DNA from 4 places in the Streptomyces sp. NPDC044106 genome. Region 4 is predicted to be linked to each of the others. Evidence: riboswitches for the same ligand, from Rfam matches in the RefSeq annotation. Region 4 holds a riboswitch; each other region holds the start of a gene.
The links. Region 4 has a riboswitch for cobalamin ahead of cobN (cobaltochelatase subunit CobN). Riboswitches for the same ligand answer to the same signal wherever they lie in the genome.
Positions count from the first base shown of each region.

Region 1 (3,751 bases), on a different contig from region 4:
TCGGCGGCGGCCCGGACACCAACTGGTTCATCAAGGACCTGCCGCTGCTCATCGCCTTCGCGGTGCTCGCCGCGTACACCTACTCGTCCGGCCTGCGCGCGCCCGCGCTGATCGCGTTCGTGAAGGACGGACTGATCTACCTCGTCATCGCCGTCGCGATCATCTACATCCCGATCAAGCTGGGCGGCTTCGACGAGATCTTCCAGGCGGCGGGCGAGAAGTTCTCGAAGGCCAACGAGGCGGCGGGCAAGCCCGTCGCGGGCCTCGCGCCCGGCCGGGGCGGTCAGTGGACCTACGCCACGCTCGCGCTCGGCTCCGCGCTCGCCCTGTTCATGTACCCGCACTCGATCACCGCGACGCTCTCCTCCAAGAGCCGCGACGTCATCCGCCGCAACACCACGATCCTGCCGCTCTACTCGCTGATGCTAGGCCTGCTGGCGCTGCTCGGGTTCATGGCGATCGCGGCCGGGGTCAAGGTCGAGAACGGCCAGCTGGCCATCCCGCAGCTGTTCGAGAACATGTTCCCCGACTGGTTCACCGGCGTCGCCTTCGCCGCCATCGGCATCGGCGCGCTCGTGCCTGCGGCGATCATGTCGATCGCGGCCGCGAACCTCTTCACCAGGAACATCTACAAGGACTTCCTCAAGCCGGACGCGACTCCCGAGCAGGAGACCAGGGTCTCCAAGCTGGTCTCGCTGCTCGTGAAGGTGGGCGCGCTCGTCTTCGTCCTCACGATGGACAAAACGGTCGCGATCAACTTCCAGCTGCTCGGCGGCATCTGGATCCTGCAGACGATGCCCGCGCTGGTCGGCGGCCTGTTCACCCGGTGGTTCCACCGCTGGGCGCTGCTCGCCGGCTGGGCGGTCGGCATGGTGTACGGAACGCTCGCGGCGTACGGCGTCGCCTCGCCGACCCAGAAGCACTTCGGCGGCTCGTCCGACGAGATCCCCGGCATCGGCGAGATCGGCTACATCGGCCTGACCGCGTTCATCCTGAATGTGGTCGTGACCGTGGTCCTCACCTTCGTCCTGAAGGCGCTGAAGGCCCCCGACGGCATCGACGAGACCTCCCCGGAGGACTACACGGCGGACGCGGGCGACCCCGGCGTCGTCCAGGAGCTGCCGAAGGCGACCGCGGGCGCCGGGCACTGAGAGCCTGTCCTTGAACCCGACACTCAACGCCGGTCCCCGCAAGTGACGTTGGGCCGCCGGAAAACCGGCGGCCCTTTGTCGTACCCGTGTTGCACACTGCGCCCCATGGACATCACCATCAGGCGGGCACACCCCGCGGAGCACGAGGCGCTGGGCGATCTCACCGCGCGGGCCTACCTCGACGACGGACATCTGGACCACGGAGCGGAGGACCGCTATCTGGCCGTGCTGCGGGACGTGGCGGGGCGCGCGGCGCACGCCGAGATCCTGGTGGCCGTGGCGGACGACGCGGCCTCCCGCGAGCTGCTCGGCGGCGTGACCTTCGTGCCGTCCGGCGGCCCCATGGCCGACATCGCGCGGGACGGCGAGACGGAGATCCGCATGCTGGCGGTCTCGCCCGCGGCGCGCGGCCGCGGTATCGGCGAACTCCTGGTGCGGGACTGCGTCCAGCGGTCCAGGGACGCGGGCCGCGACCGGCTCGTGCTGTCCTCCTCGCCCACCATGCGCACCGCCCACCGGCTCTATGAACGTCTCGGCTTCATACGCACCCCGGAGCGCGACTGGTACCCGATCCCGGGCCTGCCGCTGCTCACCTACGCGCTGGAACTCCCGACCGCACCTTAGACCCTGCCTATGCGAGCCGACACAAGATGTGGGCCTGCTTCAGAAGCACGGCACAAGATGTATGCTCATGCTCGCTGTCGCCGCAGGGGAATCCGGTGCAAGTCCGGAACTGTCCCGCAACGGTGTACGTGTACGCATTTGTCGTACCCGGAGTCCGAAGACCTGCCGGCAGTGCACCCGTGCCGTCCGGCCCGGGTGCCGACCGTCCGGGCCTCGTGGAATGGGCCGGTGGACGCGGTACGCCACCCTGCCCGGGTGCGCCCGTGTGTGCCGTCCTCTCCCCAGGCCCAGAGCCGAGCGAGGGAGAGCTCCACGTGACCATCGCGCCTGCCGAACCTGCGTCAGCGCTGTCACCGCAGCCCACCGACAGCACTGTGGGTACCGACGCGCCAGGGACCGCGCTGCTGCGCACCCTGACCGACCTCACCGCCGATCTCCCCGACGCCGACGCCGGCCGGGTGGCCGCCGCCGCGCTGCGCGGCCGCTCCGCCCGGGCCGACGTGGCCGAGCTCAGGGAGCTCGCGACCGAGGCGGCCGCGGGGCTCATCTCCGAGGACCCGGCGTACTCCAAGCTCGCGGCCAGGCTCCTGTCGATCGGCATCCGCGAGGAAGCCGCTACCCAGGGCGTGCGCTCCTTCACCGAGTCGATCGCGGTCGGCCACCGCGAGGGCCTGATCGCCGACCGCACGGCGTCCTTCGTCACCGAACACGCGGCCCGGCTCGACGCGCTCGTGGAGAGCGCGCTCGCGGACGGCGCCGACTTCCGCTTCGGCTACTTCGGCCTGCGCACGCTGCACAGCCGCTACCTGCTGCGCCACCCGATCACCCGGCAGGTCATCGAGACGCCGCAGCACTTCATGCTGCGCGTCGCCAGCGGGCTCGCGGAGGACTCCAGCGTCCGGGCCGTGGACGAAGTTGCCGCGCTGTACGGCCTGATGAGCCGCCTGGACTACCTGCCGTCCTCCCCCACGCTCTTCAACTCCGGCACCCGCCACCCGCAGATGTCCTCCTGCTACCTCCTCGACTCGCCCCTGGACGAGCTCGACTCCATCTACGACCGCTACCACCAGGTCGCGCGGCTCTCCAAGCACGCGGGGGGCATCGGCCTCTCGTACTCCCGCATCCGCTCCCGCGGCTCGCTGATCCGCGGCACGAACGGGCACTCCAACGGCATCGTGCCGTTCCTCAAGACGCTGGACGCCTCGGTCGCCGCGGTGAACCAGGGCGGACGCCGCAAGGGCGCCGCCGCGGTCTACCTGGAGACCTGGCACTCCGACGTCGAGGAGTTCCTGGAGCTGCGCGACAACACCGGTGAGGACGCGCGCCGCACCCACAACCTCAACCTCGCGCACTGGATCCCCGACGAGTTCATGCGCCGGGTCGCCGCCGACCGGGACTGGTCGCTGTTCTCGCCCTCCGACGTGCCCGACCTCGTCGACCTGTGGGGCGAGGAGTTCGACGCCGCCTACCGCGCGGCGGAGGCCGCCGGGCTCGCGAAGAAGACCCTGCCCGCGCGGGAGCTGTACGGCCGCATGATGCGCACCCTCGCGCAGACCGGCAACGGCTGGCTGACCTTCAAGGACGCCGCCAACCGCACCGCGAACCAGACCGCCGAGCCCGGTCACACCGTGCACTCCTCCAACCTCTGCACCGAGATCCTGGAGGTGACGGACGACGGCGAGACGGCTGTCTGCAACCTCGGCTCGGTGAACCTCGGCGCGTTCGTCGACCCGGCCGCGCAGGACATCGACTGGGAGCGGCTCGACGCCACCGTCCGCACCGCGGTGACCTTCCTCGACCGCGTCGTCGACATCAACTTCTACCCGACCGAGCAGGCCGGGCGCTCCAACGCCAAGTGGCGCCCGGTGGGCCTCGGCGCGATGGGCCTCCAGGACGTCTTCTTCCAGCTGAAGCTGCCCTTCGACTCCCCCAAGGCGCGCGCCCTGTCGACCCGGATCGCCGAGCGCATCATGCTC
Region 1 is NZ_JBWKFZ010000001.1:199,461-203,211, forward strand. It holds gene mctP (monocarboxylate uptake permease MctP) at 1-1,151, shown strand, start outside; gene AC07DI_RS00925 (GNAT family N-acetyltransferase) at 1,257-1,775, shown strand; cobalamin riboswitch at 1,837-1,959, shown strand; gene AC07DI_RS00930 (ribonucleoside-diphosphate reductase subunit alpha) at 2,090-3,751, shown strand, end outside.
Region 1: linked by a shared signal. The riboswitch ahead of AC07DI_RS00930 (ribonucleoside-diphosphate reductase subunit alpha) and the one ahead of cobN (cobaltochelatase subunit CobN) in region 4 are both predicted to bind cobalamin.

Region 2 (3,751 bases), on a different contig from region 4:
AGGAACCTTTCCAGTACGAGGGTGAGGGCCACCAGGCCCACGAGGAGTGCCGCGCCGACGGCCACGAAGGGCCGCGAGATGCGGGCGTCGGGCACGAGGACGCGCAGTGTGCCGTCATAGCCGCGTCCCGCGAGCCCGGCCTGCAGACGGCTCGCCCGGTCGAAGGCCCGCACGAACGCGGTGGCGCCGAGACCGGCCAGGGAACGCCAGGTGGCGGCGCGAGTGGTGTGACCGAGCCGGGCGGCCTGGGCCTGCCGGATCCGGCTCATGGAGTCGAGGAGCAGGAAGCTCATCCGGTAAGTGACGAGTGCCACGTCCACGACCGGTGCGGGCACGCCCGCCTTCACCAGCCGGGGCAACAGGTCCGACATCGGTGTGGTGAAGGCGAAGAGGAGCACGCCGAGGGAGGCCGCGGAGGTGCGCAGGAGGAGGCCGCCCGCGCGCGCCGGGCCGCCGTCGGCGAACGTGACGAATCCGTCGGGACCGCCGAGTTGGACGAGCAGCGTCAGCGCGCCGGTGACACAGAAGCCGAGCGGCACCCGGTAGGCGCGCCACAGTTTGCGAGGGGGCACGCCCGCGGGGCCGAGCAGCAGGACGAGCGCGGTGACCAGGACGAGCGCGGCGCCCGGCCAGGGCGGCAGCGAGATGGCCAGGACGGTGAGGCCGAGCCCGAGCACGGCCTTGTCCACGGGGTGGCGGCGGCGCCAGCGACTGCTGTGCGCCGCCGCGTCGATGGGCAGCACGCCGGATCAGACCTGCTCGGTCTCGGGCCGGGCGCCCTCGGCGTCGGCCTGCGTACCGGCCGCCTGCTCCGTCCGCTCCTGCTGAGTTCGCGCCGGCTCCGCGCCCTGGCGGCGCCCCTTGCGCAGCCCGAAGTAGTACGCGAGCACACCGGCGCCGAGGGCCGCCTGCAGGGCGAACAGCGCCGATTCGATCTCCCCGGACGGGGGTTCGTACAGCGGGGAGAACCACGGCTTGTAGTCCGGCTCGATCTCGGTGATCGCCGTCTCGGCCTGCGAGTCGGCGCCGGTGAACGGTTCTTCCTTGTCGTCGCCGAGCCCGAGGGCCAGGGGCAGCACCGCGAGCGCGGCGACGACGACGAGCAGCAGGATGTTGATCTTCGCGTTCCGGCTCATCAGGCGCTGGCCCCCGTCTCCGTAGTGGTCGTGGTCGTCGTCGTCACGGTCTGCTTCCGCTTGCCCTGCAGCAGCACGCCGAGCCGGGTCAGCTCGCCCTTGCTGGACTGCACGAGCAGCCGCATCACCAGGACGGTGAGCAGTCCTTCGCTGACCGCGAGGGGGATCTGGGTGACGGCGAAGATGCCGCCGAACTTCCCCAGCGCGCCGAGGAACCCGCTGCTGGGGTCGGGGAAGGCGAGCGCCAGCTGGACACTGGTGACGCAGTACGTGGACAGGTCGGCGACGAACGCCCCGAAGAACACGGCGACCATGAGCGGCACGTCGTACCGCTTGAGGAGCCGGTAGACCGCGTATCCGGCCCAGGGCCCCACGATCGCCATCGAGAACACGTTGGCGCCCAGGGTGGTGAGGCCGCCGTGGGCGAGCAGCAGGGCCTGGAAGAGCAGGGTGATGGTGCCGAGCACCGTCATGATGGGTGGCCGGAACAGGATCGCTCCGAGCCCGGTTCCCGTCGGGTGCGAGCAACTGCCCGTGACGGACGGGATCTTCAGTGCGGAAAGGACAAAAGTAAAGGCCCCGGAGGCGCCGAGGAGCAGGGTGCTCTCCGGGTGCTCCTTGACCTCACGGGTCAGGGAGCGGACTCCGTGGACGACGAACGGCGCGGACGCTACGCCCCAGGCGATCGCGTGCGCCGGCGGGAGGAAACCCTCGGCTATGTGCATGGCTCGGCAGACCCTCTCCAGCACCTCGTGGATGGACAACGCGCCCTGGCCGGTCTCCTGGCTGACGGGTCGTACCGACCGGACTCCGCCTTCCCGGGTACGTGTGCACCCAGTGGCTGCCGCGAGGGCTGGAGCCGGACTTCCCGATCACAGTGGCGAGGGCCGCACCGGCATCACACCGGATTTCCCGAGCACCAAGGCGTGGTGACATTAGTGCGCAACTGATCTGCTGACAACTCGCGCCATGGTGGTGGGGGTGGCAGACGCGGGCGCGTGTACCACCGCGTGCGCCCCTGTTCAGAGGCTGTACACGGGCATTGCTCAGGGCCGGTCGTCCGGGGGCGGGGGCGGCTTCGGGGCACCGCGCGGAGGCGCGATCTTCGCGTACGCAACGGGTGAACCCGCGGCGGTCCCGGTCGCCGACGGCAAGCCCGCCCTGTGCGCGGGGAGCAGGGCGTCGCGGTGGGCTCCGGGGTCCCAGCCGGTCTCCACGACGCGCTTCTGGAAGACGACCGCGCCGAGCAGGACCGCCGCGCCGAGCAGCAGCATCAGGACGACTCCGCCGGTCCCGCCCGTCTTGGCCGCGTAGCCGGTGAGCGTGCCGAACCAGCCGAAGTCGGCGTCGCCGAAGGTCGTGTTCTCCTCGCCGAAGGCGCCGAGGACCTTCAGGAGGAGGGCGGGCAGGAGGGTGATGAGGACGCCGTTGACGAAGGCGCCGAGGGCCGCGCCGCGACGGCCGCCGGTCGCGTTGCCGTAGACGCCCGCCGCGCCGCCGGTGAAGAAGTGCGGGACGAGGCCGGGCAGGACGAGGGCGAGGCCGAAGGCCGGGTGGAAGACCCAGGCGAGCAGGCCGAGGCTGACAAGACCGCCGGTGAAGCTGGCGATGAAGCCGACCAGGACGGCGTTCTGTGCATAGGGGAAGACGATGGGCGCGTCGAGGGAGGGCACCGCGCCGGGCACCAGTTTGCGGGCGATGCCCTGGAAGGCGGGGACGAGTTCACCGAGGATCGTGCGGACACCGAAGAGGATCACGGCGACGGCGATGCCGAACTGCAGGCCCTGCATGACCGACTGCATGACGTAGTCGCCGACACCGCTCGCGCCCGCGGCCCCGTGCTCGCCGAACGCCTTGAACGCCTCCTCCTTTCCCACCTTCCCGAGGAAGACCAGGGACATGATCACGTAGATCAGCACCATCGACAGGGCGGTCGCCACCATCGAGTCGCGCAGGAAGCGCAGCCCTTCGGGGAGGTTCATCTCCTCGGTGCTGCGACTGCGCCTGCCCACCAACTGCCCTGTCGCGCCCGCCGCGATGTACCCGGCCGTCCCGAAGTGGCCGATCGCGACGCTGTCGTTGCCGGTGACGCGCTTGGTCCAGGGGTGTGCGAAGGCGGGCAGGGCCACCAGCAGGATGCCGAGCAGGACTCCGCCGACGACGACCACGACCCATGACGGCCGGCCCGCGACGGCCAGGACCATCGTCAGCAGGGTCGCCATGAACAGCATGTGATGCCCGGTCAGGAACACGTAGCGCAGGGGGGTGAAGCGGGCGAGGGCCAGGCTGATGGCGAACCCGAGGATCATCAGCCAGGCGACGCGGGCGCCGTACTCCTGCTGCGCGATGCCGACGATCGCCTCGTTGGTGGGGATCACGCCGTGCGCTCCGGTCGCGCCCTGGATCATCTCGCCGAGCGGGGCGAGGGCGCCGACGACGAGCGTGGCGCCCGCCCCGATGAGCAGGAAGCCGAGCGTCGCCTTGATGGCGCCGCCGACGACCTGCCCGGTCGGCTTCCGCAGCGCGATCAGGCCCGCGGCCGTGATGAGGCCGATGAGGTAGGCGGGTTGGCTGAGGATCTCGTTGACGAGAAACTCGGCGATCGACACGAGCCG
Region 2 is NZ_JBWKFZ010000022.1:38,777-42,527, reverse strand. It holds gene cbiQ (cobalt ECF transporter T component CbiQ) at 1-743, opposite strand, end outside; gene AC07DI_RS31865 (energy-coupling factor ABC transporter substrate-binding protein) at 750-1,136, opposite strand; gene AC07DI_RS31860 (energy-coupling factor ABC transporter permease) at 1,136-1,861, opposite strand; cobalamin riboswitch at 1,892-2,075, opposite strand; gene AC07DI_RS31855 (PTS ascorbate transporter subunit IIC) at 2,183-3,751, opposite strand, start outside.
Region 2: linked by a shared signal. The riboswitch ahead of AC07DI_RS31860 (energy-coupling factor ABC transporter permease) and the one ahead of cobN (cobaltochelatase subunit CobN) in region 4 are both predicted to bind cobalamin.

Region 3 (3,751 bases), on a different contig from region 4:
TCGTGATGTTCGCCTTCCTCGCCGTCGAGCTCGTCGGCGTCACCGCGGGCGAGTCCAAGGACCCGAAGACCGTCCTGCCCAAGGCCATCAACACCGTGCCGTGGCGCATCGCCGTCTTCTACGTCGGCGCGCTCATCATGATCCTGTCGGTCGTCCCGTGGACGACGTTCAAGCCCGACGTCTCGCCGTTCGTCGCCGCCTTCGAGAAGATGGGCCTCGGCGTCGGCGCCGCCATCGTGAACTTCGTGGTCCTCACCGCCGCGCTCTCCTCCTGCAACTCCGGCATGTACTCCACCGGCCGCATGCTGCGCGACCTGGCGCTCAACGGCCAGGGCCCGAAGTTCTTCACCAAGCTCACGAAGAACGGCCTGCCGCTGATCGGCACCACGGCCTCCGCCGCGTGCATGCTGGTCGGCGTCTGGATCAACTACCAGTGGCCCGGCAAGGCGTTCACCTACGTCGTCTCCTTCGCGACCATCTCCGGTATGTGGGCCTGGATCATGATCCTCGCCTGCCAGATCCGCTACCGCCGCAAGGCCGACCGCGGCGAGCTGCCGCAGTCCACCTTCCGGGCGCCCGGTGCCCCGTACACCAGCTGGTTCGCGCTGCTCTTCATCGGCATGGTCATCGTGATGATGGGCATCGACAAGGACAACCGGGTCTCGCTGTACGCCGCCCCGGTCTGGGCCGCGATCCTGACGGTGTCGTACCTGGTGCTCAAGAGCCGCAACCCGCAGGCGGCCGCCTTCAACAAGCGCAAGACCGCTGTCGACGGCTCGGTCACCGCCGACAGCACGCCGGTCGGGAAGGACTGACACCGCTTCCCAGAGCGTTGTCCAGCATTCGGGCCCGCCCGTACCACACTTCGGTACGGCGCGGGCCCTCTGCTTATCCTGACTCCCATGCTGACCCTCACCCAGGCCCTCCACGACCAGATCGTCGCGCACGCGCGCCAGGACCACCCCGACGAGGCCTGCGGCGTCGTCGCGGGCCCGGCGGGCACCGGCCGCCCCGAGCGGTTCATCCCCATGCTGAACGCCGCGCGCTCGCCCACGTTCTACGAGTTCGACTCGGGTGACCTGCTGAAGCTCTACCGCGAGATGGACGACCGCGACGAGGAGCCCGTGATCGTCTACCACTCGCACACGGCCACCGAGGCCTACCCCTCGCGCACCGACATCACCTACGCCAACGAGCCCGGCGCCCACTACGTCCTGGTCTCCACGGCGGACACCGACGGCCCGGGCCCCTTCCAGTTCCGCTCGTACCGCATCGTGGACGGCGAGGTCACCGAGGAAGAGGTAAAGGTCGTACAGGCATACTGATCTTTACCAACGAGGGCGGCAGGAGCCAGGAAGCCGGTGCGAACCCGGCACGGTCCCGCCACTGTGACCCCACCCCATAGTTGGGGCGGGGGAGTCAGGAACTGACCTGCCGCCTTCCTCCCACGCAACGCAGGGGACGCGGAAATCCCCTGGAGGAGGCAGTTCCGTCATGCCCCGGTCCCACCGGCCCCTGCGCGCCCTCGTCACGGCCGCCCTGCTCGCCCCGCTCGCCGCCTGCTCCACCTCGGCGGCGGACGACGACTCCGGGCCCGCCACCAAGGCCGCCGGATTCCCGTACACCGTCACCAACTGCGGCGTGCGGACGACGTACGACGCACCCCCGAAGCGCGCCGTCACCATGAACCAGCACGCCACCGAAGTGATGCTGGAACTCGGCCTGAAGGACCGGCTGGCCGGTACCGCCTACCTCGACGACGAGGTCCTGCCGAAGTACAAGAAGGCGTACGAGTCGATCCCGGTGATCGCCAAGGAGTACCCCTCCTACGAGAAGCTGCTCTCCGCCAACCCCGACTACGTGTACGGCGGTTACGCGAGCGCCTTCCTCGCCGGTGACGGACGCAGCCGCTCGGCCCTCGCCAAGTCCGGCATCGACAGCCGCCTCAACATCGAGGGCTGCGCCGGGCACCCCGTCTCCATGGACGATGTCTACCGCGAGGTCCGCGAGGTCGGCGCCACGTTCGGGGTGCGGGCGCGGGCCGAGAAATGGGTGAGCGCCGCCCGCCGCGAACTGGCCGCCACCGCGGAGAAGTCACGGTCCCGGTCCAAGGGTGAGAAGCCCCGCTCCGTCTTCGTCTACGACAGCGGCGACAAGACCGCGTTCACGGCGGGCGGCCGGGGCATCGGCAACGACATCGTCGAGCGGGCGGGCGGCCACAACGTCTTCGCCGACGTGAACAAGTCCTTCACCGACGCGTCCTGGGAGAAGGTCGTCGAGCGCAAGCCCGAAACGATCCTGATCCTCGACTACGGCGCCACCACCGTCACCCAGAAGAAGAAGCGCCTCCTCGACGACCCGGCCCTCCAGGACGTCCCCGCCATCAAGAACGAGAACTTCGCGGTCCTGCGCCTGTCGGACGTGGTCACGGGCGTACGAGCACCGGAGGCGGTGAGGAAGCTGGCGGCGCAGCTGTGAGCCGGACCATTCAGCGCGTGGGGCGGATCACCCAGCGCGTGGGGCGGATCATCCAGCCCGTCCGGCGTTTGAGGACGAGCCCGAAGGGCGATGGGCCGAGCTCACGGGGGCGGCACCTGACGATACTGACCGTCCTCACCGCAACCCTGGCGGCCACCGCCCTCGCCGGTCTCGCACTCGGCTCCGTGCGGATCCCCCCGGCCCACGTCATGGAGATCCTCACCGGCCGAGCGGAACCCTCCCCGTTCAGAACCATCGTCCTCGACGTAAGACTCCCGAGAGTCATCCTCGGAGCCACCGTCGGAGGCGGCCTCGCAGTCATCGGCGCCGTCCTCCAGGCCCTCGTCCGCAACCCCCTCGCGGACCCGTTCCTGCTGGGCGTCTCCTCCGGAGCCTCGGTGGGCGCCGTCTGCGCCATCGTGCTCGGCGGCGTCTTCGGCCTCGGCGCCGCCCTGTCGACCACCGTCACCATCCCGGCCGCCGCCTTCGCGGGTGCCCTGCTCTCGCTCGTCCTCGTCTACACCCTGGCCAGAAGCGGGGGCGGCGGCTTCGCCACTGGCCGGCTGATCCTCGCGGGCGTCGCCGTCTCGTACATCCTGACCGCGCTGACCAGCCTCATCCTGGTCACCGCCGACAGCGCGGACCACCTCAAGGAAGTCCTCTACTGGACGCTCGGCGGCCTCGGCAGCGCCCGCTGGGACATGCTCGCCCTGCCCTGCTCCGTCCTCATCCTCGGCACGGCCCTCCTCGTCGCCATGGCCCGCCCCCTCGATCTGCTCCTCGCGGGCGAGGAGGGCGCCACCGTCCTCGGCCTGGACGCGACCCGCTTCCGTGTCACCGTCTTCGTCCTCGCCTCCCTGCTGACCGGTGTCCTGGTCGCCTACAGCGGGGCCATCGGGTTCGTCGGCCTGATGGTGCCGCACGCCGCCCGCATGCTGGTCGGCGCCGCCCACCGCGCGCTGTTGCCGGTCGTGGCGCTGATGGGCGCGGTCTTCCTGGTCGCCGCCGACCTCGCCGCGCGCACCGTCGCCGCGCCGCAGGACATCCCCGTCGGCGTGCTCACCGCGCTGACCGGCGGCCCCTTCTTCCTCTGGCTGCTGCGGCGACGTACCGAAGGAGTCCCGGCATGAACGCGCGGAACCCCGGCACGAGCGTGGAACCGGGTGGCCCCCGCCCCACCGGCGAGCTGCGCACGGAAGGCCTCTCCTACGAGATCGGCGGGCGCCTCCTTGTCGACGCCGTCGACCTCACCGCCGCCCCCGGCGAGACCGTC
Region 3 is NZ_JBWKFZ010000006.1:291,099-294,849, reverse strand. It holds gene AC07DI_RS13085 (amino acid permease) at 1-815, shown strand, start outside; gene AC07DI_RS13080 (M67 family metallopeptidase) at 903-1,325, shown strand; cobalamin riboswitch at 1,329-1,449, shown strand; gene AC07DI_RS13075 (ABC transporter substrate-binding protein) at 1,495-2,478, shown strand; gene AC07DI_RS13070 (FecCD family ABC transporter permease) at 2,595-3,608, shown strand; gene AC07DI_RS13065 (ABC transporter ATP-binding protein) at 3,605-3,751, shown strand, end outside.
Region 3: linked by a shared signal. The riboswitch ahead of AC07DI_RS13075 (ABC transporter substrate-binding protein) and the one ahead of cobN (cobaltochelatase subunit CobN) in region 4 are both predicted to bind cobalamin.

Region 4 (3,751 bases):
CGCGACCATGTTCGCGTCGCACAGGATCGGCGCGCCGTCGCGCAGGGCCTTGCGCGCGTCCGCGATCACCCGCGGGCTGTGGGCGAGATCCTTCACGAGGTCGACCATCCCGCAGGCGTGGATCATCCGGACCGCGACCTGGCTGACGTCGGCGGGCAGGCCCTGGAGGTCGGCCTCCGCCCGGATGGTGGCAAAGGACTCGCGGTAGATCGCCGCGCCGTCCTTCTCGTAGTCGAACACTGTGCTCTCGCTCATCTCGTGGCCGTTGGAGTGCTTGCGGAAGGGCTGTTTGCGGAAGGGGTGCTTGTCGAAGTCGTACGTGCTGCGGTGACCGTCCCGGCCAGGGTGTCGCCCGTCACGGGCACCGCCGAGGCGCCGGTGCGCACCGTCACCTCGTAGCGGCCGTCGCCGATGGCGAGGACGTCGACCCAGTCGCCGTGCGGGTGCCCGCACCGCCGCTCGCAGCCGGACCAGTGGACGGGCAGTCCGCCGTGGCCCGGCACGGCGTCCGCGCGGACGTCGGCGAGCGACTTGGCGCAGCCGGGGCGGCCGGTGCAGGCGCCGACGCCGGACCAGGGCGAGCCGGGGGCGGTGACGTAACCGGCCTCGGCCAGTGCGGCGAGGCGCTCACGGGCCGCCGCTCCGTCGGCGAAGCCGGGCAGCACGAAGCCGCGCCACGGGGTGACGCGCAGCTCGTCGGCGGGCAGCGGGAGGAGGGCCCGCCACTGGGCCGCGGTGACACGGCCGAGGGGTGCGTTGACGACCACGGCGTGACCGGTGACGCCGGGGACGGGCGGGGCGGCGACGGGCATTCCCCGGGCAGCGACCGGCATCTCCCGGGCACCAACCGGCACCTCCGGGGCCGTGACCGGCATCTTCGGGGCGGCGCCCGGCGACTCCGGGGCGCCGACAGGCATCCCCGGAACCGCGACCGGCTCCGCCGCGACCCCCGCCCGCGTCAGCGCCCGCGCCACCTCCACCCGCTGCCCGTCGGGAAGCTCCCGTACCCGCCAGGCCCCGTTGCCCGCCTCGCGCGCGGCGTCGAGGAAGGCGCGGGCCGCCGCGAGGGCGGCGCGGGGGGCGTCGGCGCCTGCGACCCGGAAGGCGTGCCTCCCGAGGCGTACGACGGCCGTTCCACCGGAGCGCACCGCCCCACCGGATCGCACCGCGCGACCCGCACCCGCCGTCCCGTCCGCCCCCACCGCCCCGTCCGATTCTGCGATCAAGGTCACATCCGCGCCGAGGCCCGCCACGTCCCCGCGCCCGTCGTCCAGGGCGAACAGGAAGCGGCCGGAGAGCGCCGTCGTCCACTCCTCCGCGCAGAGGAGTCCGTCCAGCTCGCGGGCCCACAACTGCACGTCGGCGTGGCCGAGTCCGTCGGTTCCCGCGAGCGGCGATGCCACCACGTTCCGCACGCGTTCGTGCCGCTCGGAAGGCAGCAGGCCCGCGTCCGCGAGCAGGTGGGAGAGTTCGCCGCCGCACGCCTCGCCGAGGCCGCGCAGCTCGATGTTGCCGCGCGAGGTGACGCTGAGGTTCCCGTCCGCGAGACGCTCCGCCGCGACTCCGAGCACGGTCGCCTGACGGGCCGTCAAAAGGCCGCCGGGCAGGCGGAGTCGGGCGAGCCTGCCGTCGTCGGCGAGGTGCAGGCGAAGGGCTCCGGGGCAGGCGTCGCCCCGGTCGCGTATGAGGGATTCGCCCTGGTCTGGGGAGGGAGCTCGGGTGGGCGGCATGGCGGCGAGCATACCCACGCGGTTCCGGCCGGTCGCCTCCCGAGACGGGCCGTCCCGGCAGGTGGCCGCACCGCTCGCGGCGGGCAGGACTTACTATGCAGGCGGCGGGCTACCAAGTCCGTCGACGCCAGCGACGGCGTGGGTCCACCAGGACCCTGGGGAGGAAGCCCGGTGCGAATCCGGCGCGGTCCCGCCACTGTGAGCCCCACCCGCGTGGGGTGAGCCAGGAACTCCTGCCGTCCATACGACCACCCGGGGCGCGGACACCCCGAGGAAGGCCTGCGCCCGCATGCTTCTGCTGTTGTCGACCTCCGACACCGACCTGCTCAGCGCCCGCGCGGCGGGGGGCCCGGTCGACTACCGGTTCGCCAACCCCTCCCGCCTGGACCTGGACACTCTTCCCGGCCTGCTCGACGGCGTCGACCTCGTCGTCGTACGCCTCCTCGGCGGCGTACGCGCCTGGCAGGACGGCCTGGACCAGCTCATCGCCACCGGCCTCCCGGTCGTCGTGCTCACCGGTGAACAGGCCCCCGACGCCCAGCTGATGGCCTCCTCCACCGTGCCGATCGGCATCGCCGCCGAGGCGCACGCCTACCTCGCGCACGGCGGCCCCGCCAACCTGGAGCAGCTGGCCCGCTTCCTCTCCGACACCGTGCTGCTCACCGGCCACGGTTTCGAGCCGCCCGCGCCCGCGCCGTCCTGGGGCCCGCTGGAGCGCACCGCGCGCCCCGTCGAGGGGCCGACGGTGGCGGTGCTCTACTACCGCGCCCACCACATGAGCGGCAACACCGCGTTCGTCGACGACCTGTGCAGCGCCATCGAGGACGCGGGCGCCCGCCCGATGCCGCTGTACGTGGCTTCGCTGCGCGCCCCCGAGCCGGAGCTGATCGACGAGCTGCGGGCCGCCGACGCCATCGTGACGACGGTCCTCGCGGCGGGCGGCACCAAGCCCGCGCAGGCGTCGGCGGGCGGCGACGACGAGTCGTGGGACGCGGGCGCGCTGACCGGCCTCGACGTGCCGATCCTCCAGGCGCTCTGCCTGACCGGGTCGCGCTCGGCCTGGCAGGACAACGACGAGGGCGTGTCGCCGCTGGACGCCGCGAGCCAGATCGCCGTCCCGGAGTTCGACGGCCGCCTCATCACGGTGCCCTTCTCCTTCAAGGAGATCGACGAGGACGGGCTCCCCGCATACGTGGCGGACGCCGAGCGCGCGGCCCGCGTCGCCGGGATCGCCGTACGGCACGCGCGTCTGAAGCACATCCCGGCCGCCGACAAGCGCCTGGCCCTGGTGCTCTCCGCGTACCCGACCAAGCACTCCCGCATCGGCAACGCGGTCGGCCTCGACACCCCCGCGTCCGCCGTGGCGCTCCTGCGCCGGCTGCGCGCCGAGGGGTACGACTTCGGCCCCGAGGCCGACATCCCCGGCCTGGTCTCCGGTGACGGCGACGAGCTGATCCGCGCGCTCATCGACGCGGGCGGCCACGACCAGGAGTGGCTGACCGAGGAGCAGCTCGCCGCCAACCCGGTCCGCATCCCCGCCGCCGACTACAAGCGGTGGTACGCGACGCTCCCCGCCGAGCTGCGCGAGTCCGTCGAGGGCCACTGGGGTCCGCCGCCCGGGGAGATGTTCCTCGACCGCTCGCGCGTGGGCAACGGCGGCGACCCGGAGGGCGACATCGTGCTCGCCGCCCTGCGCCGCGGGAACCTCCTCATCCTCATCCAGCCGCCGCGCGGCTTCGGCGAGAACCCGATCGCGATCTACCACGACCCCGATCTGCCGCCCTCGCACCACTACCTGGCGGCCTACCGCTGGATCGCCGCGCCCGCCGCCGACGGCGGTTTCGGCGCCGACGCGATGATCCACCTCGGCAAGCACGGCAACCTGGAGTGGCTGCCGGGCAAGAACGCGGGCCTCTCCGCGGCCTGCGGCCCCGACGCCGCGCTCGGCGACCTGCCCCTGATCTACCCCTTCCTGGTCAACGACCCGGGCGAGGGCACCCAGGCCAAGCGCCGCGTGCACG
Region 4 is NZ_JBWKFZ010000005.1:227,618-231,368, reverse strand. It holds gene AC07DI_RS10670 (precorrin-8X methylmutase) at 1-255, opposite strand, end outside; gene AC07DI_RS10665 (cobalamin biosynthesis protein CobG) at 252-1,730, opposite strand; cobalamin riboswitch at 1,851-1,982, shown strand; gene cobN (cobaltochelatase subunit CobN) at 2,020-3,751, shown strand, end outside.